2 regions of the Corynebacterium ammoniagenes DSM 20306 genome follow, and region 1 is predicted to be linked to the other one. Evidence: predicted binding sites of a transcription regulator. Region 1 holds the regulator's gene; the other holds the start of a gene.
What was found. Region 1 encodes LexA, which represses DNA repair genes until DNA is damaged. Its sites were predicted from a motif close to CGAACANNTGTTCG; they were not measured.
Positions count from the first base shown of each region.

Region 2: a site for LexA is predicted at 8,978-8,991, ahead of CAMM_RS02965 (error-prone DNA polymerase). Genes of this name have one in related genera too.

Region 1 is NZ_CP009244.1:1,274,448-1,290,323, reverse strand. It holds gene hrpA (ATP-dependent RNA helicase HrpA) at 1-235, shown strand, start outside; gene nrdR (transcriptional regulator NrdR) at 261-716, opposite strand; gene lexA (transcriptional repressor LexA) at 1,567-2,274, shown strand; gene CAMM_RS05915 (DeoR/GlpR family DNA-binding transcription regulator) at 2,672-3,466, shown strand; gene ptsP (phosphoenolpyruvate--protein phosphotransferase) at 3,517-5,196, opposite strand; gene CAMM_RS05905 (1-phosphofructokinase family hexose kinase) at 5,466-6,431, shown strand; gene CAMM_RS05900 (PTS fructose transporter subunit IIABC) at 6,476-8,605, shown strand; gene CAMM_RS05895 (HPr family phosphocarrier protein) at 8,720-8,986, shown strand; gene CAMM_RS05890 (GyrI-like domain-containing protein) at 9,068-9,568, opposite strand; gene CAMM_RS05885 (uracil-xanthine permease family protein) at 9,634-10,917, opposite strand; gene hflX (GTPase HflX) at 10,994-12,571, opposite strand; gene CAMM_RS05875 (hypothetical protein) at 12,686-13,459, shown strand; gene CAMM_RS05870 (hypothetical protein) at 13,465-14,019, shown strand; gene dapF (diaminopimelate epimerase) at 14,034-14,930, opposite strand; gene miaA (tRNA (adenosine(37)-N6)-dimethylallyltransferase MiaA) at 14,936-15,876, opposite strand, start outside; gene CAMM_RS05855 (hypothetical protein) at 15,861-15,876, opposite strand, start outside.
Region 2 is NZ_CP009244.1:591,518-607,393, forward strand. It holds gene CAMM_RS02920 (ATP-binding protein) at 1-1,142, shown strand, start outside; gene CAMM_RS02925 (response regulator) at 1,199-1,885, shown strand; gene CAMM_RS02930 (hypothetical protein) at 2,082-2,807, shown strand; gene CAMM_RS02935 (DNA polymerase Y family protein) at 2,804-4,420, shown strand; gene CAMM_RS02940 (AMIN-like domain-containing (lipo)protein) at 4,430-4,990, opposite strand; gene CAMM_RS02945 (sucrase ferredoxin) at 5,082-5,981, shown strand; gene CAMM_RS02950 (methionine ABC transporter permease) at 6,045-6,725, opposite strand; gene CAMM_RS02955 (methionine ABC transporter ATP-binding protein) at 6,722-7,750, opposite strand; gene CAMM_RS02960 (MetQ/NlpA family ABC transporter substrate-binding protein) at 7,826-8,716, opposite strand; gene CAMM_RS02965 (error-prone DNA polymerase) at 9,014-12,172, shown strand; gene CAMM_RS02970 (PH domain-containing protein) at 12,214-12,663, shown strand; gene CAMM_RS02975 (PH domain-containing protein) at 12,791-14,137, shown strand; gene CAMM_RS02980 (tRNA (cytidine(34)-2'-O)-methyltransferase) at 14,134-14,601, opposite strand; gene CAMM_RS02985 (bifunctional methylenetetrahydrofolate dehydrogenase/methenyltetrahydrofolate cyclohydrolase) at 14,626-15,471, shown strand; gene CAMM_RS02990 (DUF3017 domain-containing protein) at 15,489-15,806, shown strand; gene metX (homoserine O-acetyltransferase MetX) at 15,825-15,876, opposite strand, start outside.

The sequences.
Region 1 (15,876 bases):
AGAAATGGGCGTTGATCCTGATAAGGATGCAGACCGCCAAGCTGAGGTGGAAAATGCCAAGGCCTACCTCGACAACAAGTTGCGCAACCTTCCGGCGGGGCGCGTGAAATCACGCGAGGTGAAAGCTATCCGGTGGATGATTCAAGAGCTTCGCGTTTCCCTGTTTGCCCAGCGTCTTGGAACCGCTCATGCTGTCTCTCTGCGACGCATACAAAAGGCGGTGGACAAGCTTTAACTAGCCCACTGCCTTGACATGAGACTTAGACGTCGCGTTCGCGGCGTCGCATGAGTCGAATTTCAGACTCAAAGTCGTCAGCGCTGTCGAAAGATTTATAGACCGATGCAAAGCGTAGATAAGCCACTTCATCAAGGTCCCGCAGTGGGTCCAAGATGGCCAGGCCAATTTCATTGGCGTTGACTTGTGAGCTGCCGTGGCTGCGCACGCGCTCTTCTACTTCTTGAGCCAGACGCTTGAGAGAATCATCGCTGACGTCCCGTCCTTGGCACGCGCGTCGCACGCCCCGGATGAGCTTATCGCGGCTAAACGGCTCCGCTAAGCCATTACGCTTGACCACCAAAAGGATGGCTTTTTCAATGGTGGTGAAGCGACCCCGGCATGACGCGCACTCACGGCGCCGGCGAATTGAAGAACCTGCATCGATGACGCGAGAATCGATGACACGGGATTGTTCATGATGACAAAATGGGCAGAACAACGAGCGTCCTTACGTAGAATTGCTGACACTAGCTCACCATGTGAGGCGTTTGAATACTAGAACTAGTCTACTGCCCACATGCAAACCACAATGGACCGCCTAAGCATGTAATCAGCGGTGCTGCGTAGGCTTGCGGATCCATGGGATATAGCGGTTTGCCAAGCCTTTAACGCGCTTGCACGTCGCCCGCGACCGGCTGACTACTAATGCTCGTGGTAGGCGAAGCTGGCTCATCTGGGGCGCTGATACCTGCAAAAAGAGTACCCAAAATCGCTGCCGCTCCGAACACAGCGCCGAGAGCTAGATTACTTCGAACACTTTCCCATTGTCCCGCAGTTTCGCGCGGACGCGATTCTCGGGAACGAATGTCGTGTTCGACCGTGGTTCGCTGTAGTGTTCTAGTGCTTGCCTCAAGAGTGCGAACATGATTGACACGCGGCTCCCGCATGGCGGGTTCCCATACGGATGCGGAGGGAACCCGACGTACATGCGTAGAGGTAGCTGATGAAGATCGTGCTGAATTAACGTTTCCGCGATTAAGTGCAATAGCCATCGTGTTGTCCTTTCGATTACGCAAACGACACTATCTATCTTCCTAGACACCAGAATTAGCCATTCGCGCAACTGTTCGATTGATTTTCTATGTTCGATTTATAACAGGTATTCGAAAGGTTGTCCACACGACGGCCGAAATAGTCGAACATGGGTGCAAAACGTGATACAAATGGAATATCGCATAAATAGGTTGAATCCTGTCGCCGAAAGCCCGCTACCCACTGAACTACGTCCAATCCAACTAAGCCGCTGAGCCCGATGTTTAGGGCGGGCTTAGAAAGCCAAGGAGTTTAAAATGGCCAAGCCTCGTGGAGTCACTCCCCGCCCCGATATTTCTGAGTTGACCCCTCGGCAACGTCGGATTTTAGAAGTCATCAAAGATGCAGTCGTCCTACGTGGCTATCCGCCAAGCATTCGCGAAATCGGCGATGCTGTCGGGCTTCAGTCCACGTCGTCTGTTGCATATCAGCTCAATCAGCTGGAGCAAAAAGGATTCCTTCGCCGCGATCCCAATAAGCCGCGCGCTGTAGACCTTCGTCAATTTGCGATGGACGATGATCCAAAGCCCGGCCGCAAGGCTGCCGCAGCCTCCACTGAGGAAGATGCGCTGCCAGAGACCGCGTCTGGGGTGAACTATATTCCAGTCGTCGGCCGCATCGCAGCCGGTGCGCCGATTACCGCGGAAGAAAATGTTGATGCCTACTACCCTCTTCCTGATGAGATCGTGGGCAAGGGCGAGTTGTACATGCTCAAGGTTGTTGGTGAATCCATGAAGGATGCCGCTATTTTGGACGGTGACTGGGTCATCATCCGCTCCCAGCCGACCGCCGAATCCGGTGACTTCGTGGCAGCTCTTCTCGACAATGAAGAAGCAACCGTGAAGGAATTCCACCAAGATTCCAGTGGCATCTGGTTGCTTCCGCACAACGAGGCGTTCGCGCCAATTCCTGGTGATAATGCCACGATTATGGGCAAGGTTGTCTCGGTCATTCGCAAGATTTAACGAAGCCCCGCGCTGTCGACCGTATCCTCCCACTCGGTGAGGATACGGTCTTTTTCTATGCGTCGAGTTGTGGGATACTACCGATTTCATCCCCCCGAATGGGTAGCAGCGAGAAATTCTGATCCGCAGGTATTCCCACATTGGTTTGTCCGCTTTCAATGCCCTGACCGTTGTTAATGTCCGCGTCTTCACAGGCCAACAGGCGCGACTTACCCGGGGTGGTCAGACACAATCTGTGTTTAGTTCTGAATTTCATGGCATTCTGGAGGAAACACAGCTCAAATAGGACAGAAATCCACATTTTTGTTCATCCGTAATTTTGTATTCGGAAGCACAGCACCAGGTTTTGGGTGTGGCCTATATTTTTAACTTAGACCCACGGGGAAAGGGATGCCGTATGTACGCCGAGGAGCGACGCCGACAAATTGCTTCAATGACTGCGGTCGAAGGCCGAGTTAATGTCACCGAGCTCTCTGAGCGTTTCGACGTCACCGCGGAAACTATCCGCCGTGACCTAGCTGTTCTTGACCGCGAGGGTGTCGTGCACCGCGTGCACGGCGGCGCCGTTGCCTCACAGTCTTTCCAGACCTCAGAGTTGACCCTTGATTCACGGCTGCGTTCGGCAACCACAGCCAAAATGGCGATCGCTCGGGCTGCCATGGATTTTCTGCCCCAAGGACACGGCAGCATCTTTTTGGATGCGGGAACAACCACCAGCGCGGTTGCAGATCTAATCGGGCAAACCCCCACTGCCCACCAGCTATCTATTGTGTCTAATAGCTTGCCGATTGCCCTGTCACTGGCCAATAGTGGAATCCAGTATGTCCAATTGCTGGGCGGTACCGTCCGCGCCATCACGCAGGCTGTCGTTGGTGACACTGCACTGCGCACAATGGCATTGTTGCGCGCCGATGTTGCCTTCATCGGCACCAATGCCCTCACCCTTGATCACGGGTTGTCGACCGCTGATGCTCAGGAAGCAGCGATTAAATCGGCGTTTGTCACCAACGCGCACAAGGTTGTGGTCTTGTGCGATTCTTCCAAGCTCGGCACGGATTATCTCGTTAGCTTCGCGCCCATTTCGGAAGTCGATGTGGTCATCACCGATAGTGGAGCTTCGGAGCTATTTTTGAATTCGCTGCGCGAGCGTGAAATCGACGTCGTTGTCGTCGATGACGTCACCCGCAGTTAAGAAAAAGGGCTGACCCCGAAATTCGCGGGTCAGCCCTTTTTGTGTTGAGTTTAGGAGTTGTAGCCATCCAACAGCGCGCGCACTGCCGTGCGTGCTTCTGGCGCTCCTGGGGAGTAGATAGCGGCTTCCGCCATCTCTTGGCATTGCTCTAGGGTGACCTCGGCTAGCTGCGCACCAACACCGGCAATTGCCGTCGATGCAGCGGAAAGAGAATTCACGCCGAGGCCGACTAGAACGCAGGCCAGCAGAGGATCTGCTGCTGCCTCACCGCAAACGCCGACGGGGACATTGTTATCTGCCCCGCCAATGCAGGTGTGCTGGATAAGACGCAGGACGGCCGGCTGCCAAGGGTCAGTCAGGTAAGCCAGCTGCGGAGACAGGCGGTCTGCAGCCATCGTGTACTGGGTCAGGTCGTTAGTACCAATGGAGACAAAGTCTAGGTGCGGCATGATGGTATCTGCCATCAATGCTGCCGCCGGTACTTCCACCATCGCACCTGGTACTAAGCCACGCTCGCGGCACAGCTCAGCAAACCACTGCGCTTCCGTTGAGGTCGCAACCATGGGAGCCATGACCCAGGTTTGGGCATCATCGCTGCGTTGAGATGCTGCTTGCGCAATCGCATCTAATTGACGCGTAAGCAAGGATTCATTATCGCGGGCGATGCGCAGACCACGCACCCCAAGCGCCGGGTTTTCTTCATCGTCCAACGTGGCATAGGAAATCGGCTTATCCGAGCCGGCATCGAGCGTGCGCACCACAACTTTGGAATCAGGGAACGCATCAAAGACCTTGCCGTAGACTTTCGCCTGCTCATCAACCGAGGGTTCAGAATTGGCCGAAAGGAAAGACAACTCGGTGCGATATAGGCCAATGCCTTCTGCTTGGGATTGGGCGGCTAAGCGCGCGGCATTGCCATCGGCAACATTGGCCAGGACTTGGATGGCGTGGCCGTCTTTGGTGTGCGCTGGGCCGGTCCACTGTGCGATTTTTTCTGCACGGACCTTGTAATCGGCAACGGCCTGCCGTGCCTCGGTCTCATCGGCGCCGGTAGTGATAGTGCCAAGGGCGCCATCGACAAAAATGACAGTCGACGAGTCAATCTCGCGCAGTGATTTGCCCGCAGCGACGATACAAGGAATATCCAGCTGGCGAGCGATAATAGCCGTGTGACTAGTTGGCCCGCCAAGTTCTGTCACCAAGGCTTTGACGTGGGTCGTGTCCAAGGTGGCGGTATCGGCAGGTGCCAGGTCATCGGCAAGCAAAATTGCCTCGCCGTCAATATGCGGCAGGCCGGGCTCTTCTTCCCCGCGCAATTCTGCGATCACGCGGTCACGCACATCGCGCAAGTCAGTGGTGCGCTCTGCCATGACCCCGCCCGCGGATTCAAACATCGCCACAAATTTATCGGTAGCACCGACTACGGCATATTCCGCATTATGGCCTCCGGCGATGTTCTTTTTTACTGCCTTATGCCAACCACGGTCTTTGACCATGCCTGCGGTGGCGTCGAGGACTTCCTTGGCGTGTCCATCAGCCTCGGCAGCGCGCTCCTGCAAGCGGCCAGCTACGACCTCAGCTGCTTGTTGAAAGCGCTCAAACTCGCTATCGCGTGCATCTTCAGCAATCGAGGCACCGGGTTGGGGCATGTCAGGGCGGGGACGTACCCACACTGCCGGAGCATAGGCGACGCCGGCGACAACGCCTGTACCGTTAATGGACTTTGACATGGTGTGTCTTCTCCCTTGTCTTGTGCGCTCTTTGCGCCAGTGTTCATGCTTGCGCTGAGCGAAACAGTGTTACGGATTAGAGGTGTGAAGTTATCAATGGTTGCGGAAAGTATATTCCCCAGAATAACCAAAGGATATCATTGACAACCGGACATATTCGGGCAACAATCAACATTATTGAGTAATATCCCAAGTATTCGCCATGTATTCGGGCTTTGTCCGCATGGCTTTGCCCCAATATAGCTAACTTTTGGAGAACCCCGCGCCTCATGATTGTGACCCTGACTCCTAATCCCAGCATCGATGCCACGATCGCCTTGGATTCCTCGCTAAAACCAGGCACCGTTCACCGTGCCCAAAGCATGACCAACGCGGCAGGTGGAAAGGGAATCAATGTCGCGCACGCAGTGACGTTGGCTAGCCAACCCACCTTGGCGGTGTTTCCCGCCGCCGCCCATGATCCGTTTATTTCTCTGGTTCGCGATATCAACGTTGACATCAAAACCGTCGAAATCGCGGAGACTATCCGTACCAATACCACGGTAACGGAAGCATCCGGGCGTACTACCAAACTCAATGGCAAAGGCCCGCTGGTTGATCACGGCGCGCAACAGCAGCTTATCGATGCCACCTGCGACGCCGCAGCCAACGCTTCCTGGGTAGTAATGGCGGGTTCATTGCCCAATGGCGTGCCAACAGATTTTTATGTCACCGCAATTAAGGCCCTTCGCCAGGCAGCGCCTGAGGTACACATCGCGCTGGATACGTCCGATAAGCCTATGGAAGAAATCTCGCAGCACCTCGATGTTGCTGCCCCGGACCTGTTAAAGCCCAATGGCTTAGAGCTGGGACAACTCGTCGGCGAAGACGGACTAGCGCTAGAAGAAGCTGCAGAACGTGGAGACTTTTCCGGTGTCATTGCCGCCGCCCACAAGGTCAACGCCCAAGGCGTGAAATACGTGCTGGTGACCCTCGGCGCGGCTGGCGCGTTGCTGGTCACCGAATCCGGCGCGTGGATTGCGAGCCCGCCGCCAATTACGGTCACCTCCACCGTCGGCGCAGGTGATAGTAGTCTCGCGGGATTTTTGCTGGCCAAAGCAGCCGGTAAAACCCTGCCGGAATCCTTGCAGCAGTCCGTGGCCTACGGCTCCGCAGCAACCTCATTACCCGGGACCACCATTCCCACTCCAGATATGCTGAACCTGTCGCAGACCACCGTTCGTCAACTGAAGTAAGCAGCGCCCACCTTTCCCTTTTATAAATCAAGGAGAGTCCAGTTATGGCTTCCGATATTATTACGACAGACTTAGTCGCCCTCGATGCTGACTTGGGCACGTCCGTCGACTCTGTCATCACACAGCTCGCGACCATCGTCCACGACGCTGGGCGCGCCAGCGATGTGGAAGGTTTAGCTCAACCTGCCATCGAACGCGAATCCCAAGCGGGTACTGGCGTGCCAGGGCAAGTAGCCATTCCGCACTGCCGTTCCGAGGCCGTCAGCGAGCCCACCCTGGCGTTCGCCCGGTTGTCGCGTCCCGTTGATTTCTCCGGGCCCGATGGCGATGCCGAGTTGGTATTTCTCATCGCTGCCCCTGCTGGTGGCGGCAAGGCGCACCTGAAGATTTTGTCGAAATTGGCGCGTGCTTTAGTGCGCAAGGATTTCCTCGAGTCACTGCGCACCGCTAGCACCAACGAAGAAATCGTCACACTCGTCAGCGACGTTGTCAACGCGGAAAAGAAGCCGAAGGCACAAGCAGAAGCTGCTTCTGCGGAGCCTGCTGCCGCAAATCCTGCTTCTGCGGAGCCTGCTGCCGCAGAGCCTGCTGCGGCAGAAGCTGCATCGACAAGCGATGCTCACGTTCTCAACGTGGTTGCTGTCACCGCCTGCCCCACCGGCATTGCACACACCTATATGGCAGCCGATGCCTTGACCCAATCAGCAGAGACCCGCAAGGACCTCCAGCTGACGGTAGAAACCCAGGGCTCGTCGAATAACACCCCCGTTGCACAATCGGTCATCGATGCTGCGGATGCGGTCATCTTCGCCACCGATGTGGGCGTGCGCGACCGGGAGCGCTTTGCTGGCAAACCAGTTATCGAATCCGGCGTCAAACGGGCCATCAACGAACCCGACGTCATGTTGAACGAAGCCGTTGCTGCCGCGAATAACCCTTCTGCGCGCACCGTCAGTGGTACCCACGCGGCCGGTGGTTCCACTGCCGAAGAAAGCGGCGGTCAGCTTGGCTGGGGAAAGCGCATCCAGCAGGCAGTAATGACCGGTGTGTCCTACATGGTGCCATTCGTGGCTGCCGGTGGTTTGCTCCTTGCTTTGGGCTTTCTCTTCGGCGGGGCGGATATGGCCAATGGTTGGCAGGCGATTTCCACCGAATACTCCTTGACCAACCTCCCCGGCAACCAAGTCGACGTCGATGGAGAAACCTTAACCTTCGAACGCTCCGGACTCCTGCTGTATATCGGTGCCGTACTCTTTGCCACCGGCCAAGCTGCCATGGGCTTTATTGTCTCTGCCTTGTCCGGCTACATTGCCTACGCGCTTGCCGGACGCCCTGGTATCGCGCCGGGCTTTGCTGGCGGTGCCATCGCTGTGACCGTCGGTGCCGGCTTTATCGGTGGTTTGGTCACCGGTCTGCTCGCTGGTCTTATCGCCATGTGGATTGGCTCCTGGAAGGTGCCACGCTGGATGGTGTCGTTGATGCCTGTCATGCTCATTCCGCTGCTGACCACCTTGGTCGTCGGTCTGGCCATGTACTTCGTGCTCGGCGCACCACTTGAGGCACTGATGACTGGCCTGCAGAATATGCTCAGCGGCATGTCGGGCTCCTCGGCCGTCGTGCTGGGCATAGTTCTGGGCCTGATGATGTGTTCTGACCTGGGCGGGCCAATTAACAAGGCCGCGTATCTCTTCGGTACTGCGGGGCTGTCTACCGGTGACCAGGCCTCTCTGGAAATCATGGCTGCGGTCATGGCTGCTGGCATGGTTCCACCAATCGCTTTGTCCATTGCCACCTTCGTGCGCAAGAACCTGTTTACCCCAGCGGAGCAAGAAAACGGCAAGTCGTCCTGGCTGATGGGCCTGGCGTTTGTCTCCGAAGGCGCAATCCCCTTCGCAGCGGCCGATCCATTCCGCGTGATTCCGGCGATGATGGCCGGCGGTGCCACCACTGGTGCGCTCATCATGGCATTCGGTGTGGGCTCTCGTGCCCCACACGGTGGTATCTTCGTGCTCTTTGCTATCGAGCCCATCTGGGGCTATCTCGTAGCGATCCTTGTCGGCACGATCGTGGCAGCTGTCTTGGTCATTGCGCTGAAGCAATTTTGGCCAAATGAGACCATTCAGGAAGCTGCAGCGAAAGATGCCGCAGAAAAGTCTGCCGTCGCAGCTGCCTAAACCCAAGGAAGCAGCTGGGACTTCTCACGAAAGCCTCACCCTTCGTGGCAGATTTTCGGTTTCGACTTTAAACTGGTGAGAGAAATTTTAATTCGGGAAAGGATTTAATAAATCATGGCTTCTAAGACTGTAAAGGTCGGTTCCTCCGTCGGGCTGCATGCTCGCCCAGCATCCATCATCGCTGATGCCGCAGCAGAATTTGATGAGGACATCTTCTTGGCGCTCGTCGGTGAGGAAGATGACGATGAAACTGACGCTGCCTCGTCGTTGATGATTATGGCACTGGGTGCTGAACAAGGCGATGAAGTCACCGTGACCTCCGATAACGCAGAAGCCGTTGACAAGATCGCAGGCCTGATCGAACAAGACCTCGACGCTTAAGCTGCTCGGTCTATTGACCTAATAAAAAGGGTCTAAGCACTTCCTCAACGGTTGTGCTTAGACCCTTTTTAGATCCCGCAATTAGTTCGGGAGGTACCAGTACAAATTCGTGACCGCCGCGCTGGTATCTCCATCCCCGCGGTCAACGTAGTCTTCAAAAGTAGGTTCTGCGACCTTAATTCCTTGTGTGGCAAGTTCTTGGGCGAACCCATCCCAGGACTGGCCCAGCTGGTTATAGCTGCCGTGATGCACAGCCATCGCTGCCGGGCCTTCATCAAAGCTGATGATTTCTACGTCATCAGCGCTGCCATCACCGTGAGTTTCTTGAGCTTCGGCGACTGCTTGCTGAACAGCTTCTAAATCCTGGTCGGCGATAACAAAGGCAGCAGCGATATCAATGTCATCAGGGGAAATGGAGTAGGTATACGCCCGTCCTCCCGCACTATCCGCGCCAGCTTTGGTCATCAGCGCTTCCATGCGTTCATAGCAGGGCTTGAGAAAGGTTGAGATTTCCGCCAGTGGGACACTGTTGCGGATACAAAGAATGTGGTGAGCGGGAACGGTGGTGAGTTCAAACTTCATAGCGGGCACTCCTATTCGGTACGCCACAGCTGGTGCTGTACCGCCTAGGCTACCACTGTCAAAAGCTAGTACTTCGCGTGTTCGCCTTCACCTACGGTTTCGTACAAGCGCTTTAAAATCGGGTACGCGATGATAATCCCGAGGGAGCCCCAAGCAATACCTTCCAAGGTAATACCGAAGACAGTTAGCGTTAAGTTGCCAATACCCGCTACCAGCGCCACCGCCGCGCAGGTGAGGTTGACGGGGTTGTTGAAATTGACCTTATTGTCCATCCAGATGCGAATACCCAGCATGCCAATGAGGCCATACAGCACCAAGGTGGCACCACCCAGCACGCCTGTGGGAATGGTGAAAATTAACGCGCCGAACTTCGGGATAAAAGCCAAGGCAATTGCAGTCGCTGCCGCAACCCAATACGCAGCGGTCGAATACACGCGCGTTGCCGCCATCACGCCAATATTTTCAGCGTAGGTAGTAGTTGCCGAACCGCCAAAGCCACCGGCCAACGTAGTAGCCAGACCATCGGCAACGAGCGCGTCGCCGGCCAGGTCATCCAAGTCACGCTTGGTCATCTCGCTGACAGCCTTGACGTGGCCGACGTTTTCCGCAATCAACACCACCAATACCGGCAACGCCACGGCAATCGCGGAAAAGTTGAACTCAGGCGCATGGAAATCCGGCAGACCGATCCACGCTGCGTCCGCGATGGTTTCGGCAGCTCCCTCGCTGAGATTGCCGGTTAGAGCTGCAAAGATCCAACCGATCATGACACCGATGAGGATTCCGAGGCGAGAAATCATCCCACGCCCGGCAATCGTGCACAGCACAATGGCCACTAGGGTTACGGCCGCGACCGCCGGTTGGGTTTGGAAGTTGGACGCCGCGGTCGGCGCCAAGTTCAAACCGATCAGTGCGACGATCGCACCGGTCACCGCCGGTGGCATCACAGCATCAACAACCTTGCGCCCAGCAGCTTTGACGATGAAGCCAATAACAACCAAGCACAGGCCCGTGACCAAGATGGAACCAGCCTGCGCACCAATCCCGTATTGCTGGGATGCGGACAAGGGCGCAATAAACGCGAAAGAGGACCCGAGATACGACGGGAGTCGATTGCGGGTAATCAGCAGGAATAAGATGGTGCCGACGCCGGAGAATAACAGCGTGGTGTTAACGGGAAAGCCCGTCAGTGTTGGCACCAGTAACGTTGCACCAAACATCGCAATGACATGCTGCATGCCAATGCCAATGGTTCGCGGCCAGTTCAGGCGCTCTTCAGGAGAAACTACTGCCCCTGGTTGAATTTTCTTACCGTCGCCGTGCAGCTTCCAGCCAATTAATGAACTCACGAAATTCTATTATTGCGTATGCCGGCAATTTCACCTAAATAAATGCCTCAGCAACCCCGGAAGGAACCAAAGACGTTTAAGAAGCGCTGCGCTTTGAGTCCGTGGACGTGGGGTCGTCGTCATGAAGATTCTTCAGTTCTTCTTCATCGACAATGAATTCTTCTACCTCACCAGCAACCTGCGCCGGCAAGCGCACATCGACGAAGGTTCCAGCTGCCAGATAAGACTCTTCCAGCACGGTGCCCAAGTCATGGACGCGGGCGATAACATCGCCGCGGGTAAAAGGCACCAAGAGCTGCACGTGAGAATCGAGCGAATTTAAAAAGAGCTCAATTCGGGTAGTTAACTCGCTAATGCCTTCGCCGGTAGCGGCCGATACGTAGACGACATTCTCACGGTCTAAAACGTGGCGAATCTCCGCAAGGGCCAAATCATCAGCCGCGTCAATCTTGTTGACCACGATGATTTCTGGTGGCGGGGTCTCCCCTGTTTCCTTCGCGATGTCATAGATTACTTTGTTGACGGCTTCGATCTGCTTCAACGGGAATGGATCTGCGCCATCCACGACGTGCAGCATTAAGTCCGCATTAAAGACTTCTTCCAACGTGGACTTAAAAGCTTCCACCAGCTGGGTGGGAAGATGGCGCACAAAACCTACGGTGTCAGTCAGCACCACGTGGCGTCCATCGCCCAGTTCTGCCTTACGCGTGGTGGGATCCAAGGTCGCAAAAAGTGCATCCTCAACCAATACGCCCGCACCTGTGAGCGCATTAATCAAAGAGGACTTGCCGGCGTTGGTATAGCCAGCGATAGCAATCTGCGGCACCGTGGAGCGCTGCCGTCCAGCGCGCTTAACGTCACGCGCGGTCTGCATGCCTTTTAATTCCTTGCGCAAACGCGACATTTCCGAGCGGATCCGGCGTCGATCCGACTCAATTTTGGTCTCACCAGGTCCGCGCAGACCAACGCCACCGTTTGAACCGGCACGGCCACCGGCCTGGCGTGACAGGTTGCCACCCCAACCACGGGTATGGGTGTACAGGTATTCCAGCTGCGCGAGCGCAACCTGAGCTTTACCTTCTTTTGACTTCGCGTGTTGAGCAAAGATGTCCAACACCAACATGGTGCGGTCAATGACCTTGGTGTTGAGTTCCCTTTCCAGCGCGTTGAGCTGACCAGGGGTAAGTTCACCGTCACAAATGACGGTATCTGCTCCCGTGGACTCGATGATCTGTTTGAGCTCTTTGACCTTGCCAGAGCCGATAAAGGTACCGGCGTCAGGCTTTTCGCGCTTTTGGTAGAGCATGTCGACGATTTCTGCGCCAGCAGTTTCCGTCAAGGCAGCAAGTTCCGCCATGGCGGCTTCTACTTCTGCGATGGTGCCTTCGGTCCAGACACCGACCAAAATAACCTGTTCAAGGCGCAGCTTGCGGTATTCAACTTCATAAACATCATCCGCGTCTTCGTGGCGAATCTCAGTTCGTCTCGTCGCCTGGCGGACAGCATTACGTTCTGCGAGCTCTAGCTCGCCAACGGTAAAATCTTCTTCTTCGCGCTCACCAGAAAGGGGCTGCGGGGTATTTTCTGAAAAAGCACGCGCCAAAAGCTCGTCGCGTTCTTTATCACTATCAAATCGGTTTGAAAAATCTGTCATTGTCCTCCCAGTATCGCATGAAACCCGTGCTATTGGCTAGGAGTTACTGGTAAAAGTCCGTAAATGTCTTCGACACATTTTCACTAACGCACATTAGGGACTAGAATCAAATCCATGACTACCGCCCAGACCCACTCAGAAATGCTTGCGCTCGGTTTCGATTCTGAGCAATGGCAAGACGTTGTGGAAGCAGCTATTGCCACCAACCAGCTCACCGTGACTGGTGAAGTCCGTGGTGGCCAGCTGGTTCAGTTCGCAGACGCTTCCGGTGCGCAGCTGAACATCCTCGCTGTGGAACCATTTTCGACCTACATTGGCTTCGAAGGTATTACCCAAGCTTTCGCGCATGTCTCCATGGTCAATGATGTTTTGAGCTATATGAACATCATCACCCCAACCGGAGACACCATTGCGGAAATCACGGCCAACCTTGCCCAAGGCCCGCTTTTGGCTGAGGTGGAAGAACAGCAGTGGCAGCAAGTAGGTATCACTGCGATGGGACTTGCGGTGAAGTCTTATGACTCCGTGGCGGCTTTCGAAGAAGCAGAAGGTGCCTACCCAGCACTCTTTGAGTCCGAGGGTGCGGAAGTAATCAACTCCGGCAACGGTGGCGCTGCCCCGACCCCGGGCGCTCGCTTTGCGGCCCGCGTTTTGGAATCTGGATGGCGCCACAACCAACTCAGTGGCAAGCGGTTCATGCACCTAGTACTCGACGGTGCATTCCCGTTCGACCTGTGCCTTCCTGAATCATTCGGTGATCTGCCAGCCAAGGATACTGTCCTTGCTGGTACCGCCCTGATGACCGCAACTGTTCTCACTCCTATGTCCGGTGGCTGTGGCTCCGGCGGCGGTTGTGCTTGCGGTTCAGGTGGCTGCGGCGGGCACTAATTATCATGCAGTGGCGCCCGAGCGGATTAACAGCACGTCAGCGCACCATTTTTGGCGTAATCGCCATTATGGTCGCTGTTTTCGTTGTGCTCAGTTCTCTTCGTCTCACCGGCCTTCTTATCTGCCTGATTATTTTGCCGCTCGCATTGTTTATGCTGTATTCACGGCCCGATGCCTCTGAGCAAAAGACCCTGCGTTCCTCTATCTCGCTATCTGCCGATGACATCGAGGATGTGGCCGAAGAATTTGAACACTTCGCTCACTCGCCAGAGGCCGAGGCAATTGCGGATCGCACCTTGCACCGCCCTGCCTTGCTAGACCCCGAATGCCAAGACCCAGCCGTGGAAAAATTCCACTATCAGCTGTCTACCGCTAAACGCTTCCTTCGCCGCTTAGAGGCCCGTCTGGCAAGCCCAAGCATGGAAACCAACGAGCTCGAACAGCTGTTGACGGTGACGGATCAGCGCTCCTTTGAGCTTAAAGAGTCCTGGCTGGAAGCTCGGCGTGCCGCGCTGGCGCTAGGACCGAAATACGATCCTAACTCCCGCGGGGATTATTAATCCCTCGTTTCTGCTTAAATAGCAGCCAAGCCAGTAGCCACAATTTCAGAAGGACCACGCAAGGTTGAGCCGTCTTCACGTACTTCAACCTGTACTTGTCCACCTGGGACGTTCACCGTGACGGAACCAGTCACTGCGCCCGCATCTGCCAACGCTGATACAGCTGCTGCAACGGTACCCGTACCACACGAGCGGGTCTCTCCCACTCCGCGTTCAAAAACGCGCATATTCACTTCGCCGTCTTTCAGTGGAGTAACGACTTCAACGTTAAGCCCGTGTGGGAAAAATTCGGCGTCATACACTGGTTGTTCCAACACCAGCTCAGCCAAAGCTTCTGCATCCAGGCCTGGAATGGTGGCAGCAAGGTGAGGATTTCCCATATCCACGCCAAGTCCCGCATAAAAGAACCCGGCCATCTGAGCGGTTGACAATCCCATGACCTCGGGTACGCCCATCTCTACGCTGACATCTGCACGACGAGAGTCGCAGGCGTGCACGGTAACTGGCTTCGCTCCCGCGCGAGTTCCCACGGTAAAAGATATTCCCTTACCGGCCGCGCCCCGAGGTGGTACCGACACGAGTCCTTGCGCCACTACCCAGTGGGCGAAGACGCGAGTGCCGTTGCCACACATCTCGGCAATGGAGCCATCCGCATTGCGGTAGTCCATAAACCAGTCATCGCCAGCAATACCTTCAGCGAGCTCATCAATCTCGCCATTGTCCACGAGTGCTTGCGCACGGATTACGCGCAGCAAACCATCGGCACCGATACCCGCTCGGCGATCACATAATGCCGCCACGCGGTCAGCGTCGAGCGAAATCTTGCCTTCTGGGTCATTGACGATGATGAAATCATTTTCCGTGCCATGACCTTTGGCAAATGGTAGCGATGCAGTGGAGATATTAGCCATAGTGTCTATTCTATAACTTCCAGCATCTGCGATGCCTGTGGCAGGGTCGGTGCCGTAGCATCTAACCACTGGATGCGCTTATCGCGGTGAAACCACGAACGCTGGCGACGCACATAACGCCGAGTCCCGATAATGGTTTTCTCGACTGCCTCATCCCACTCCAGCTCGCCTGCCATCGCTTGCAACACTTGGGCATAGCCGATGGCACGACCTGCCGTAGAGTCTCGGACCAAGCCCTGGTCCAGCAAGGCTTCGACTTCGCCCACCAAGCCTTGTTCGAACATGAGATTAGTGCGCAGTTCGATGCGGGGATTGAGCCAATCGGCGTTGGTTTCTAGCCCCAGCAATTGCGCATTCCAGCGCGGTGGCGCATTCTTCGGTGGCTGGCTAGCTTGAAACGGCTTTCCCGTCAGTTCAATGACTTCTAGGGCGCGCACCGTACGACGCGGGTCATTGTCTTCGATAATCGAAGCTGCCTGCGGGTCCACCTCAGCCAACTTGGCGTGCATTGCTTGGACGCCAAGCTCGTTAAGCTCCGCTTCATACTTCGCGCGCACATCTGGATCAGTAGGTGGAAATGCCCACGCGTCTACTAATGACTGCACATACATCATGGAACCGCCGACGATGATCGGGCGTTTCCCACGCGACATAATTTCTTCTACATCGCGCACGGCATCGTCTTGGTAGCGAGCAACCGAGGCCGTCTCAGTTATATCCCACACATCCAACTGATGATGCGGAATGCCTTCGCGTTCCTCCACGGTTAGCTTGGCGGTGCCAATATCCATACCGCGATACAGCTGCATAGAGTCACAGTTGACCACTTCGCCATCGAAGTGGTGCGCAAGCTGCAAGGACAATGCTGACTTGCCAGACGCAGTGGGCCCGACAACCACGATGGGCCTGAGTTTTTCTTCGTCCACGCTTTTATACCTTCCAAGCT
Region 2 (15,876 bases), 680 kb from region 1:
CACGCATGAAACGTGCCTCGGAAGGCAGCGTGGTAGCAGGCGTTGCTTCTGGTGTCTCCGCACACCTGAATGTGGACGTGTTACTCGTCCGCGTGGTGTTTGCCGCCGCTTCGGTGGCCTCCGGAGTGGGGTTATTTGTTTATGCCAGCTTATGGATGCTGGTTAAGACGGGCGATGTTACCCCGGTTACCGGGAATTTCAGCGAGCGCTTTGCCGCCAAGCTTCCGCGCGGTACTAATGGCTTGATTATTGCTTTCGCCATTGTCGCGCCGATTTTGGTTGCGACCATGGGCGTCGGCTTATCCATTTTTGCGCTGCTGCCGTTGATTATTGTGGCCGTTGGTGCCTTTCTTGCGTGGCGCGCATATGACCGTGGTTTAAGTGGTACAACCGGAATTATCAGCGCAGTCTCCGGTGCCGTGCTGGTGTTTGCTGGCATCTTGTTTATGGCGCTGAGCTGGCAAGGCAATGACTCCTTTGGCGCAGCCCTCGTGGCGGTGCTGCTGACCTTGGTGGGAATTGGCGCGCTCGTAGTGCCCTTGGGCGTTCGCATGTGGAACCAGCTAACTGAGCAGCAAGCGGCTAAAGCGGTCTCTGATGAACGCGCGGAGATTGCCTCGCGCCTGCACGATTCGGTGTTGCAGACCCTCGCGCTGATACAAAAGCGTGCCGATGACCCCCAGGAAGTCGCACGCCTTGCCCGCGGCCAAGAACGTGAATTACGTGGCTGGCTGTTTGATTCTGAAGAAAAGACCGCGCAGACGGTCTTCGCAGCCCTTGAAAGTGCCTGCGGTGAGGTCGAAGATCTCTTTGGCATCACCATTCGTCCGGTCACGGTGGGTGAAGACATCGCTTTGACCGAAGATACGAAGTTGACGGTTATGGCTGCGCGCGAGGCGATGGTCAACGCCGGTAAACATGCAGGTGTTGACTCCGTGGATGTGTACGCAGAACATCTGGCGGGCGAGCTGTCCATCTTTGTTCGCGACCGCGGCGACGGCTTTGACTCCGACGCCATTCCCGAAGACCGCCATGGAATTAGAGACTCCATCGTGGAGCGCATGAGCCGCATCGGCGGTAGCGCCAAGATTAAATCCGCGCCCGGCGACGGCACTGAAGTTACGGTGACTATTGAGGGGTAGAAAAATGCATCGACAAGCAAGGCGTTACCTGCGTGGCGCCGTGTAACCTTGTGAACATGGTGAACGTCTTTTTGGTTGATGACCATTCCGTATTTCGTGCTGGTGTGCGCGCCGAATTAGGCAATGCCGAAGACATTTCTATCGTGGGGGATGCGGGCACCGTTGCGGAAGCAACCAGTGGAATTACAAAAACCAACCCAGACGTGGTGCTGTTGGATGTGCACATGCCGGATGGCGGGGGACTGGCGGTGCTCAAACACATTACTAATGCGAACCCCGGCGATGATGGCCCGAAGTTCTTGGCGCTGTCTGTCTCCGATGCGGCGGAAGACGTTATTGCGCTGATTCGTGCTGGTGCGCGCGGATACGTCACGAAGAATATTGCGGGTGCGGAATTAGCGGAAGCCGTTGCCCGCGTGCATAGCGGCGATGCTTATTTCTCCCCGCGCTTGGCGGGATTTGTGCTGGATGCTTTTGCCTCCGGTGAACCTGCACCGGATCCAGCGGGTGGACCGGACTCTGAACCGGAACCGATTTCAGACCCAGTGGTGGATGCGCTCACGCGTCGTGAATTGGAAGTGCTGCGGCTTTTGGCGCGTGGCTATACCTACCGTGAAATCGGCCAAGAGCTGTTTATTTCAATCAAGACGGTGGAAACGCACGCATCGAACATCTTGCGTAAGACGCAGCAGTCGAACCGTTATCAGCTCACGCGCTGGGCGGCGGATAGGGACTTGGATTAGCCTTTTAATAATTGTTAGATTTGGCATATAAAAAGTCCTGTGATCTGCCGTTATGGCAAATATGCTGAAAGTGTATGACCCAGTTTTCTTGCTGTTTTAGGGCTTTCCCCATTCCATCGAAAAGTGTTCGATAAGCCTACCAGCGTTTTCGAACATACAGTTGCAATCTGTCCGGCACGGATTGCATACTGTAACCGTGAATCAAACAAGTGTTCGTCACGGTGGGGTGGATGGATCTGCCGCCGTTGACCTAGAAGGCCTAAGCCGGAGTGGGCGCGTTGCGGCGCTGCGCTCCCGCATGGCGGCGCTTGGTTCGGAACAAACTCCGGAAGTAGCAACAACCCCAGGTGAAGACGCTGTGGAGGTGCCCTCTGAACTGTCCTCTGTGCTGCCCGGCGGCGGTCTCCCGCGCCGGCAAGTGATGTCTTTGTCTAATTCTCCCGCCTTGGCGGTGGAGATTATCTCGCATATTACCGCCGCCGGTGGCCATGTTGCAGTGGTGGGCTGGTCGGAATTACTGCTCGCACAGGTTAGCGAAAAAGGAGATCTCTCGCGCGTTGTTACCATCCCGGACCCAGGGGCGGATCCGTGGAGTATTACCGGCGTCTTGGTCGAAGGCATGGACGTGGTCTTTCACCATGGGCCACCGGTGGAACTGAGCCCCGCTCGCGCGCGGCCGATTCTGGCGCGGGTGCGCGCCGGGCAAGCAGCGCTGGTCACAGTAGATGCCCGCTTGCCGGGCACCGCGCTGAAAATGGATGCCCACGTGGTCCACTATCACGGCATCGGCCGCGGCACAGGGCGAATCCGCGGCGTTGATATCGCGGTGCGCACCGAAGCAAAAGGCTTGCGGCCGATGTCCACGACCATCACGTGCGGGCAGCGTGGGAAGAAGTCGCGTCCGAAGTTGCGGGCAGTATGAGTGGAAACGGTACTCGTATTGCCGCGCTGTGGTTTCCGGATTGGCCGATTCAAGCCGCGCACATTGAAAACCCGGAGCTGAAAGGTCCCATTATTTTAGCGCGGCACCACCGCGTAGAGGTGTGTAATCACAGCGCCCGGGCGGCGGGTGTCAAACGCGGCATGCGGCTGCGGCAAGCACAAGCTATTTGCAGCGAGGCCACAGTGGTAGAAGCTAATGAAGACCGTGATGGGGCATTGTTTGCGGCTATCGCGAGCTCTTTGGATGATGTTGTCTCCTCGGTGGAGGTGCTGCGCTCCGGCCTGGTCATCGTGGACGCTGGAGCAGCCCTGCGCTTTCACGGTGAAGGTGCGATGGAAATGCTCATTGACGCTGTCGCGCGCCGCGGCGTGGACTCCACCGTTGGGGTGGCGGATGAGATTGCCACGGCGATTATTGCAGCGCGTGACCAGGAAGCGGGTCACGTGGTCGCGCGCGGGGCGTCGCAAGATTTCTTAGCGATGCAACCTGTGTCTGTTCTTTCGGCGGAAACAGCATTGGGTATTCCGCACGAGTTGGTGCAGCAATTTCAGCAACTGGGGCTGCGGCGGTTGGGGGATCTGGCGAAGTTGCCGTTGAGACAGGTAGTCAACCGCTTTGGACCCGATGGGGCGCGCGTGCACGATATCGCTACTGCGCGGGCTGATAGAAAAGTAGCGCCAGAAGAAGCACGCAGCGATCTATCGGTGGCAGTTTTACCCACCGAACCGATTTCGCGCGTGGACTCCGCGGCCTTTGCCGCGCGTCAGTTGGCGGCGAAATTACATGACAAGCTCGCCGCGGCAGGCGTGGTGTGCTTGCGGTTGAAAATTCGTGCGGAGTTTAACCGCGGCCAAGCACTCGAGCGAGTGTGGCGCACACACGAGGCCTTGAGCGAAGACGCCACCGCAGACCGCGTGCGCTGGCAGCTGGACGGTTGGCTGACCACAGCGCGAGCCACAGACGCTGGAGGTGATGACTGGGAAGCAGAAAACGCAGGCATCATCGAGCTATCCCTGGAGCCTTTGGAGGTCAGCCAGCCGGATTTCATCGGCCAGCTCTGGGGCAGCGGCAGCTCCGATGAGCACGTGAAAAGAGCCATCTCCCGGGTGCAGTCCACACTCGGTACCGATAAGGTTCTACAGCCGTGGGCAGCGGGCGGCCGTGGCGTGTCAGAGCGCGTGGATTTTGTGCCTTATGGCGATGATATTCCGAAAGAGCCCGAAGGAGACTGGCCCGGGCGCATTCCGGCGCCGCTACCGGCACGTCGAGGGGCAGGACCGCAGCACCCAGCGGCACGCATTCGGCTTATCGATGCCGCGGCGAAAGACGTCCACGTCACCGCCGAGGCAGTGCTGTCATCGGTTCCTTATGCGGTGGGCTGGGGCAGAAACCACTACCGCGTCGTCGGTTGGGCTGGGCCTTGGCCAGTTGATACCTTGTGGTGGCAACCATCCCATAGTGAAGAACCGGAGAAACCGCGGCGCGTTGCGCGGCTGCAGTTGGTGGCTAAGGCCGACGATGAGCCTTATGAAAAAGCGTGGCTTTTGCAGTGGGTAGCAGGGCAGTGGCGCGTAGAAGCTACCTATAGCTAAAAACGGCAGTTAGCGGACGATGTCGATGACCACGCGCTTGGGGTTTTCTAGCACCTGCACCGAATAGGGGCGGGTTTCATCCAGGCCAATGAAAAATTGGGAGCGGCCTTCATAGGTACCAGCGCTGAGTACCTCTGTGACAAAGCCGCCTTGGCCGGGAACGGTTTTAATCTCGGGGTCGTCCATGTTGAGCTCGTGCGGATAGACCGTGCCATCAATATTGACGTTTAAGGCAACACGTCCGTTGTATTGAATCAAAGCGCCAGAGCCTTGCTGCATGGGTTTATCCGTGTAATCCACAAACCAGCCCGGATCGCCGTTTCCTTCCAAGTCAAAGACCACGCGCTCAAACCGGTCATGCACACCCAAACGCACATTGGTCACCAGCAGCTGCGCCGGCTTGTTAGGACGGGAGGTTTTCATGGCGGAGTTGGTTTCTCCCAGCGGAGAGATATCTGATTTGCTGGAGGCCGCCATGGTGACTTGGTTCGGATTTTGCGCACCGCAAGCACTAAGAGCCAGGGCTGTTGTGATTAGCAACGCCGGCACAGCGCAGCGGGATTTATTCATGTGAAATACGATAATAGGAATTGCAAAGGATTGCGAACTTTACGGTGGAGATTTTTCTCAAGCATTTTGCGGATCTAGGTAGAGTAAAGCCATGACGGTCTGTTCTGATATTCAAGTGGAGCCGCTGCCCGGCAGCGCCAAGCGCGGCAGCGTATTTGTTTTATTCGAATGGCCTGCAGGTTGGTCGCGGGATATCTTAGACGGAGATACTTTTTCACAGGATTTAACCTCGCGCATTAAGGCCACTCTCAAGCAGGCGGGCAAGGGCACCGAGCTGCAATTAATTCGCCGCCCCGGCCGCGAAGGCCGCGATGTCGGCCAGTTGCACCGGTGTTATTTGGTCTGGGCGGAGCAGGAAACAATGGAGCTTGTCTTATTGCGCGGCCCAGAAGATATCCCTGCGCTGGATTTATCTGGTCCAGGCAAAAACGGCGGGGAAGTGATCACGCAACCGTTGCTGTTGGTGTGTACCCACGGCAAGCGCGATGTCTGCTGCGCGCTGAAAGGCCGGCCCTTGGCGGCGGAGTTAAATGATCACTTTGGCAATTCTTTGGTGTGGGAATCCTCGCACATGAAAGGCCACCGCTTTGCGGCGGTGAGTTTGCTGATGCCCTGGGCCTATTCCTTTGGCCGGTTAAACGCCGAGGCCGGCAAGCAGTTGGTCAATGCAGCATTGACGGGGCAGTATTTCTTCCCGGGCAATCGCGGCAATGGCAAGCTGGCACCAGGGGAACAGGTCGCAGAGCTTGCGGTCGCGCAGCAGCTTATCGATGCCGGCGAGGACCTCCACTACGGCGCCCTATCAGTCGTAGATGCCGATCCGAAGGGCCAAGAACATCGCCCCGTGGCAGTTACCCATGAAGATGGCCGTACTTGGCACGTTGAGTTAAAGAAAAAGGAAGTCTCCGGTGTTATCTCCTCGTGTGGGGATAAACCAAAGACTTCCTCCGTCTGGGTAGCTTCGGAGATCAAGTCTCCTCAGCTACGGTGAAGTGGGACAGCTACGGTGAAGCAATGCAACGCCGTCTTGCCCGTCGATAACGCGCTTAACGCGTTATCGACGCATGATCTTGGCGGAGAGCCAGTTGCCGAAGAACTGCGCTGCCTGGACCAAGACGATGATAATCAGGGTTGCTACCAAAGTAACTTCCCATTCGAAGGCGCGGTAGCCGTAGACAATCGCGAAGTCACCCAGACCACCGCCGCCGACGTAGCCGGCCATCGCGGACATATCGACTACGCCGATAAACAAGAAGGTGTAGCCCAGCACCAGTGGTCCCAGGGCTTCGGGGATGATGACGGTGGTGATGATCTTCCATGGCCCTGCGCCCATCGCGCGGGCGGCTTCAATCACGCCGGGGTCAATGGCGACGAGGTTTTGCTCGACAATACGGGCAACCGCAAAGGTAGCGGCGATAGCCATGACGAACGTCGCCGGGTTGCGGCCAATGGAGGTGCCCATGACGGAAACGGTGATGGGCTGGACAAAGGCCAGCAAAATAATGAACGGAATGGGGCGAATGAAGTTCACCAGCACGTTCAAGATGGTATACACCACGCGGTTTTTCAAAATGCCTGACGGGCGCGTGGTATAGAGCAAGATGCCAATAAACAGCCCCAAGATGCCAGCCACCAGCATGGTGACGATGACCATGATGAGCGTGTCTTGGACCGCGGTAACCAGTGTGCTGCCGAGGCGATCCCAGTCTGCTTGTGCCACAAAGTTAGTGTTCATCGGGTGATCTCCTGGATATCGGTGGTGGCGTTCAGGGTGTCATAGAAATGCTGAATGGCAGCATCGGGGCCGTTGAGACGAACGGTCATCTTGCCAAAGGACTGCTTTTGCAATGTGGTCACGCCACCGTGGACGATGGAGATGCTCACGCCGGCTGCGCGGGCATCGGCAGCCGCGCCGAAAAAGCCGGAGTCTTCTGCCAATTCGACGGTAAACAGGCGGCCATCGTAAGCCAGCAGGTCATCGGCCTCGACTTGGTCGGGAGTATTGCGCAGCGCGGTGGCCACAAAGCTTTGCGCCACGGCGGTCTGCGGGTTCGAGAAGACCTCGTAGATAGAACCTTGCTCTACCACGACACCGTTTTCCATCACCGCAACTTTATCGGCGATGGTGCGAACCACTTCCATCTCGTGGGTAATGACCACAATCGTGATGCCGAATTCTTTATTCACCTCACGCAGCAGGTCGAGGACTTCCCTGGTGGTGGAGGGGTCGAGGGCGGAGGTGGCTTCATCGGCAAGCAAAAGCGTCGGGTTGGTTGCCAACGCACGCGCGATACCCACGCGCTGTTTTTGTCCACCCGAAAGCTGTTCGGGGTAGTTATTGCCGCGGTCGGCCAGACCGACGAATTCCAACAACTCCGCCACGCGCTTTTTACGCTCGGCTTTGCCCATGCCCTGGAGCTTGAGCGGGTATTCAATATTGCCCGCTGCGGTCCGGGAGGTAAAAAGATTGAACTGTTGGAAAATCATGCCGATATTTTTGCGAATCCCGCGCAGTTTCGACTCGGGCATCTTCGCAATATCGGTGCCGTCGAGCAGCACGCTGCCCGAGGTTGGCTGATCTAGTCCATTGATCATGCGCACCAGCGTGGACTTACCGGCGCCGGAGTAGCCGATAATGCCCATGATCTCACCGGGTTCGACGGTGAGGGAGACGTTGTTTAGTGCTTTAATCTCAGCTTTTTTCTGTTTGAAAATTTTTGTGAGATTGCGGAATTCTACCCGCGTTCCAACAGTGCTCATGGCCTTACTCATTTCAGTTGGAAACCCCGTCTAGCGTGATTCGCCGACGGGGTAACGATATGTACTTGGAAAATCTTAGCTGTTGCGCTCAGCTTCTTCGAGACGGTCCAAGATTTCTTGCAACTCTTCTGGCGTGCGCTCGACCTGAACGGACGTGCCCTTGGCATCTTCATCGACAGCAGCCTGTACCTCTGGGGTGTGCCACAACTCTGCCAACTGCTTGATGGTCTCATTGTCTGCGTCTTCAGAACGCACCACGAAAGCATTGATGTAGGGCTCAGCCTCAGGAGAGTTTGGGTCATCCTGGAAGACAGCCAAGTTTGGATCAATGCCCGCGCGGTCGAGGAAGGAGTTGTTGATAATTGCTGGGGTGCCCTCGCCGTATGCGGATGGGGTCTGCGCAGCATCAACTGGGGTGACCTCAACCTTGGACGCTTCAGTGTCAATATCAGCTGGGGTTGGGGTAATCAGCCCCTCTTCCTTCAAGGTAACCAAGTCAGCCTGGACCAAGACGTTGATGGCGCGGCCCTGGTTGGAAGGGTCGTTCGGGATGGCGATATTTTCGCCCTCAATGCCATCGAGGGAGTCGTGATCCTTCCAGAACAGTGCCAAAGGAATAATCTCTGTGGCCACGATTGGGGTGAGATCAGTGTCATTGCCCACGTTGTACTCGGCCAAGAACTTCAAGTGCTGGAAGTTATTGGTATCGAGCTGGCCCTGCTCCAGTGCTTGGTTCGGGGTGGAGTAGTCAGCGAAGTTCTCGATTTGGATATCCAGACCTGCTGCATCGGCCTGCTCTTCGAGCGCGGCCCACGCCTTCTTCGCGGCATCGGTGGTGCCCACGCGGATAGGGCCATCTTGTCCGGCGCCCTCGGCGTCGCCGGAAGAGTCAGAGGAGCATGCAACCAGGCCAGTGGCAGCGATAACGGCTGCCGAGGTTGCGGCTAGTACGCGACGAATCTGCATGTTTAAGACGTCTTTCTGTTAAAAAATGTGCGGGAAACAGGAATTTTTAGTTTATTGCTGGATTGAAAGTAACAACTGCCGAACCGCTTTGTCTATTCGGCCTTTTATTCAGTAGTCGATAAAAAGATGTTTGCCCTGCCCATAACCTGCTTATTTAAGAAATTTACACCTGTTGAATATTAATAGACCGCACTGTTTCTCGCGGCTTTTTGCTAATGGGTGCAGTGTATCTGCTGGAAGTGCTCGCACTTTCCAACGATTAGAACAGGAGTTCGCATTGGGTGTAGCATTTTATTTATGAGGTTCAACGGCGGAAGTCAATTGTCGTGGTCTCGGATTGAGAGGATTTTATCCGGTCGGCCGGGGCCGACGCCAGTGCCTGTCTATGATGCGCCGGAAAAGGTTTCCGAGGGTGTGCATCGACAAGCAAAGCGTCGTGCGCAAGTTCCTTTTGCGGAGCTGCATGCTACTTCTTGCTACTCTTTTCTCACCGGCGCATCGGAGCCGGAAGAAATCGTGGAAAGAGCCGTTGAGCTGGGTTTGGAAGCTGTTGCGATTGTAGACCGCGATGGTTTTTATGGCCTGATGAAATTTGCCGAAGCCGCAGCATTGCAGAACCTTCCAACGGTCTATGGCGTGGAGTTATCTTTAGGCGAAAAGCCGACGGGGCTGTTGGCTTTAGCGCGCGGTCCGGAAGGATACCGGCGCCTTTCGCGCCTGGTGGCGCAAGCGCGCATGGTGACGAAAGAAAAAGATGAAGTGCGCTATCCATCGCGTGCGGCAATAGCCGAACAATTAGGCGATGAGTGCGTTATTGTTGCCGGATATGAGTGGGCAGAGGAGATAGATGCGCTCGTAGCGGAGTTCGGTGCGCAAAATGTGGTGCTGGAATACGCAGCAACGTTATCTCCGGAAGATACGGACCATCATGAAATTTTAGATGAGATTCGTGCCCGCCACGGCCTGCGTGCGATTGCCACGGCGCTGCCAGCCGCAGCTAATCGCACCGATGCGCGCCTGGCCGCAGCTAAGCGTGCGCTGGCGCGGCGGGAATCGCTGGAAAAATCTGAACCTGCGCAACACCCCATGGGCGCGCAGTGGCTGCGCTCTGGCCAACAAATGCTCACTCTGATGCCCGACCGCGGTGAAGAAATCGCGTATACCGTCGAACTCGCCCACGAGTTGGCTTTTACCTGGGATGCCTTGGCACCAAACCTGCCGCATTGTGACGTGCCTGAAGGCTTTGATGAGATGAGCTGGTTGCGGGAATTAGTACGCCAGCGCGCCCCGGAGCGCTACCGCGCACACCCGCGGTCGTGGGAGAAGGCGCAGCAGCAGATTGAACATGAGCTCGCGGTGATTGAAAAGCTGGGGTTTCCAGGCTATTTCCTCATCGTTACCGATATCGTGGATTTTTGCGCGCGCAGCAATATCTTGTGCCAAGGGCGTGGTTCGGCAGCAAACTCCGTGGTGTGTTTTGTCTTAGGCATTACTAATGCAGAGCCCATCTCCGCGCAGTTACTCTTTGAGCGTTTCTTATCCCCAGACCGGGATGGCCCGCCGGATATTGACGTAGATATTGAATCGGGCCGGCGCGAAGAAGTCATTCAGTATGTCTATAGCTTCTATGGCCGCGACCGCGCAGCGCAGGTAGCTAACGTGATTACCTATCGCCGCAAGGGTGCGCTGCGCGATGCCGCACGTGCCTTGGGCTATCCCCAAGGTGCCGGGGATGCGTGGTCGAAAGGGATTGCCGAACCCCCAGAGGATGTCTCTGAGCTGGCAGAGAAATTTCGCGGGCAACCGCGGCATCTAGGCATTCACTCCGGCGGCATGGTTTTATGTGATCGCCCGATTGCGGATGTGGTGCCCATGGAGTGGGCACGCATGGAAGACCGCTCGGTGCTGCAGTGGGATAAAGATGATTGTGCCGCCGCTGGTTTGGTGAAGTTCGACCTTTTGGGCCTAGGCATGCTGGAAGCTATTCACCACATGGTGGATTTGGTCAAAGAAACCCGCGGCAAGACCATTAACCTGTGGGAATTAGATCTCGCGGACCCGGGAGTCTATGCCATGTTATCGCGCGCTGATGCCGTCGGCGTGTTCCAAGTCGAATCCCGCGCGCAGCTAGCCACGCTGCCTCGGCTCAAGCCGCGCCGCTTTTTCGACCTAGTGGTTGAAGTTGCCTTGATTCGCCCCGGACCTATCCAGGGCGGATCGGTGCACCCGTATTTGCGGCGGCGCAATGGGGAAGAAGAAATCACCTACGATCACCCGGTGTTGGAGAAGTCTTTGGGCAAGACTCTGGGGATTCCGCTGTTTCAGGAACAACTGATGCAAATTGCTGTCGATGCTGCGGGGTTTTCCGGGGCCGAAGCCGATGAGCTGCGCCGCGCGATGGGTTCGAAGCGCTCCCCGCAGCGCATGGAGGCACTACGCCAGCGCTTTTTTAACGGCTTGTGGGAGACCAACCAGATTGACGGGGAGGTCGCATTGACCTTGTGGAATAAGATTGTGGCTTTTGCCGCCTATGGCTTTCCGGAATCTCACGCGCAGTCTTTTGCGTCCCTGGTGTATTTCTCGGCGTGGTTTAAATGTTTCTACCCAGCGGAATTTTGCGTGGGCTTATTGCGCGCGCAGCCGATGGGCTTTTACTCCCCGCAGTCTTTAATCCAGGATGCCCGCCGGCACGGGGTGCGCATTTTGCCTGTCGATGTCAACGCCTCCGGCACCGAAGCCCGCATCGAAAAGCACTCTGGCAAAAACGGCGACGATGATTTCGCCATTAGAATCGGGCTGAACTTGGTGCAGGGACTGAGCAAAGTCACCGACCGGATTGAAGAAGATGCACCCTATAAGGATATGGCGGACTTGGCGCGCCGGGCAGATCTCACCACGGCGCACTTAGAAGCGCTGGCGAAGGCAGGGGCGTTGGATGGTTTTGGGCTGAGTCGTCGTCAAGCGTTGTGGAATGCGCGCGTGGCAGCGACGGAACGCGAAGGCATGCTGCCGGGGCTGACCATTACCGAAGCGCCAGCCTTGCCGGGCATGAGCTTGATGGAATTAGTCGCCACCGATATTTCTGCCACGGGGGTCACGCATAATCTGCAGCCGATGCAGCTGATTCGTCCCCCAGGTGTGCTGACCGCCGCGGAGTTAAAAACCGCGGAGGACGGATCACGTATCCGGGTGGCGGGCATCGTCACGCATCGACAGCGTCCCCAAACTGCCTCTGGCGTGACCTTTTTCGGCCTGGAAGATGAAACCGGACTGATCAACGTCATGGTCACCCCAGGGTTGTGGAAACGCAATAAGGTCGTCGCGCGCACGGCGAAGGCATTGATCATTCGCGGGATTGTCTCCAATGCCAATGGGGCAGCGACGGTGACGGCCGATAAATTAGAGGCACTGGATGTGGGCACTTTCATGTCACGGGGAAGCAGGGATTTCCAGTAGTGTAGGTTGCCATGAGTTCACGCGATGTTGTCCCCAAAGGAATGAACCCGGTCTCCCCGGACCTGACCAAAGCACGCTACATAGTCAGTCTTTCCTGGATGGTGGTTTTGGCTCTCGCAGCTGGCGTCGCGGGCTACTTTCTGCACTGGTCGCTGTATATTGCCGCCGGCGTCTGTGTCGCGGTGATTCTCTGGTTACTATGGCTTATCCCATCGCAGGTCAAACTCATGGGCTGGCAAGAAACCAATGATGAACTGCTGATTACCAAAGGTCGTTTGTGGCACCGGTTTACTGTGGTGCCTTATGGCCGTATCCAATTCGTGGATGTCTCATCCGGCCCGGTAACCCGCATGCTGGGGTTAAAAACCGTGAAACTGCACACGGCCTCTGCCGGCACGGATGCCACCATCAAAGGCTTAGAGGCTGATACCGCGGATGCCTTGCGCGCCCGCTTGGCCGATAAGGCACGGGAGAGGATGAGCGGGCTGTGAGCGACGAGAACCCGAAGACCACCCCGGCAGCTCAACCACCGGAAGGTGACGGCTTTCGCCGCGTGCACCGGCTGACCCCGCTGCTGCATTTTTGGTCGCTAATTTTGGCCATCCTGGCTGTTTTCTCGTGCAGGTCAATGTGGAATTGCTCGGCGATATCTACACCTTCTTTACCGATGGCCACCTGGGCCAGGCCCTGCGCGGTACGGCGATTGCGCTTGGCGGGTTCGTCGTGGTCTGCCTGGTTATTTGGCTAGCCTCTGGTATCTGGTGGCGGCGTTTGGGCTTTAAGCTTGACGATGAAGAAATCTCCCTGCGCCGCGGCGTACTATCCAAGTCTTTGCGTTCTGCGCGCTATGACCGCACCCAAGCGGTTGACGTGGTGGAAGATTTAATCGCGCGTATTTTTGGCCTCGCCTCCGTGCGCGTGGAAACCGCCGGCGGTACGTCTTCGGTCATTGAAATCGCGTACCTGAAAAAGGCTGAGGCAGAAAAGCTGCGGTTGGAAGTCCTCGCGCACGTCCACGGCGTGGTCGATGAACCAGGTGAACCCGAGGAAGCACTTGATGCAGAGCCTCATCGCATCGCTGCCGAGCACCCAGATATCATTCCGGAGATTCCCATTCGCCGCTCCCTGGCTGCGGCTGGGTTGCGGGTCATGACGATTTTGACGATTGCATTGGTTATCGTCATCATCGTCACGCCAGTGCCACTGAGTACCGTAATTCCTATTTTGGTCGGTCTCGTTCCCGGCGTGTGGGGCATCTTGGATTCCTCATGGCGGTTTAATGCGCAAGTCAATGAGGAAGAAAACACGCTCAACATTGCCTATGGCCTGGCCGATCGCCGCCGGCAGTCCATCCGCATCGAGCGCATCCACGGCGTGCGCGTGACCCAACCATTTCTGTGGCGCATGCTCGGTTGGTATGAAGTCAGCGTCTCCGTTGCCGGCTATGGCAGCGCCAGCGGTGGCTCCCAGTCAGGCTCCACGCGCATCTTGCCGGTGGGAAGCAGGGAATTGGCATTGACGCTTTTTGAGCGCGTGAGTGATTTAAGCGCTGAGCACATTGCCACCTACGCCCAACCGGAAGGTTATGAACAGGCCGAATTTACCTCGCCGGAGCGTGCGGTGTGGTCATCGCCGTTAGACCACAAACAGCAGGCAGTTACTTTGCTTGACGATGACACCATTGCCGTTACCCACGCCGGCCGCATCAACCGGCGCGTGACTGCGGTAAGCACGGCGCATATTCAGGAACTGACATTTAAAGCAGGACCCTTGCGCCAGATCTTGGGGCTGGGGACCGTCACCTTTGAAATGGTTGCGGGACCGGCAAAGCTTGCCGGCGAGGACCTGGAATATGCGCAGTGCGCTGAACTTATCAACCGGCTGCGAGCACGTGAGCTGCCCGCGATGAGCGCCAGCACTCAGCCCACCATCACCGAAGCCGAAACGGACGCTGAGAAGGATTAAACACCACCGGGGAAGCCGAGCTGGCGCCAAGCTTCATACACGGCGGTGGAAGCGGCATTGGATAGGTTCATCGAGCGGCGCGCAGGAACCATGGGGATGCGCACTTCTTGGGTGATGCGCGGATGCGCGAGGTGCTCCGCCGGCAGGCCGGTGGGTTCGGTGCCGAATAACAACACGTCACCATCGGTGTATTCCACATCGGTAAACCAGTCGGTGGCGTTGGTGGTAAACGCAAAGACGCGCGCGCCGGGCAGAGCGTCCATACAGGCGTCGAAGTCGGGGTGAATCTTTAAATCCGCCAGGTCATGGTAGTCCAGGCCGGCGCGTTTGAGGTGTTTATCATCGAAGTTAAAACCCAGCGGTTCCACCAGATGAAGCTTGGCACCAGTAACGGCGGCAGTGCGAATGGCATTGCCAGTATTGGTGGGAATGACAGGATTATCGAACACGATGTGTAACGGCATAGGGATAAGTTTAAGATGGGGTGCATGACTGCAACCACTTTGGATGGAAAACTGTACCGCGCCGAGCTCTTTGAAGACCTCAAAAAGCGGGTTGCCGCGCTGGATGAACAGCCAGGGCTCGCGACTGTTTTGGTAGGAGAAGATCCGGGATCTCACTCGTATGTGAAGATGAAACACCGCGATTGTGAAGAGTTGGGAATTGCCTCCATCCGCAAGGATCTGCCAGAAGATACCACGCAGGAAGAACTGGAAGCAGTCATCGCGGAGCTCAACGCCGATGACAAAGTCACCGGATACATCGTCCAGCTGCCGCTGCCGAAGCACCTCAATGAAAACCGCATCTTGGAACTGATTGACCCGGATAAAGATGCTGATGGCCTGCACCCGGTCAACCTGGGCAAGCTCGTGCTCAACGAAGAGGCACCGCTGCCTTGTACCCCGAATGGCTGCATTTCTTTGCTGCGCCGCTACAACGTCAATATCGATGGCGCCAAGGTGGTTGTCATCGGCCGCGGAGTAACCGTGGGCCGTCCCATTGGCTTGATGTTGACTCGTCGTAGCGAAAATGCCACCGTGACCTTGTGCCACACCGGAACGAAAGATCTTCAGGCAGAAACCCTGGCCGCAGATATCATCATCGCGGCCGCTGGCAAGCCGCACATGCTTACCGCGGATATGGTCAAAGAAGGCGCTGCCATCTTGGACGTGGGAGTATCGCGCGTAGACGGCAAGCTTGCCGGCGACGTGCACCCTGATGTGTGGGACAAGGCCGGATTTATTTCTCCGAACCCAGGCGGCGTTGGCCCGCTGACTCGTACCTTCTTGGTCTCCAACATCGTGGAGCGGGCAGAAAAGCTCGCGGCGAAGTAGGAAACACCATCGCCACCATGCTCTCTGTGTCGAATCCCCATGACGTCCACTTGCAGCCCTCGCCGCTTCCTGGCTGGCTGCAGTGGGTGTTCATCGCGCTTTTTGGCGTCGGGGTGGCAGCTTCCGGGGTGATGAGTCTAATGGAGCACTGGCGCCGCGCCACCTTCATCCTGGGCGCGGCCATGATCTGGCTAGCAGTCGTGCGCAGAACCTGTGATTCACACCGGGTCGGAGTCTTGGCCGTGCGCTCACGCCGATTTGATATGAGCTTTTCGGTCGCCATCGGCGCAGCCCTAGTGTGGCTCTCGGCCTCGGTTGATGCACTAGGAAGTTAATCCTGGCATCAGCCGAGGTTAGATGATGTATTCATCACCGATTCGAAACTCCACACCATCAATAGACTCC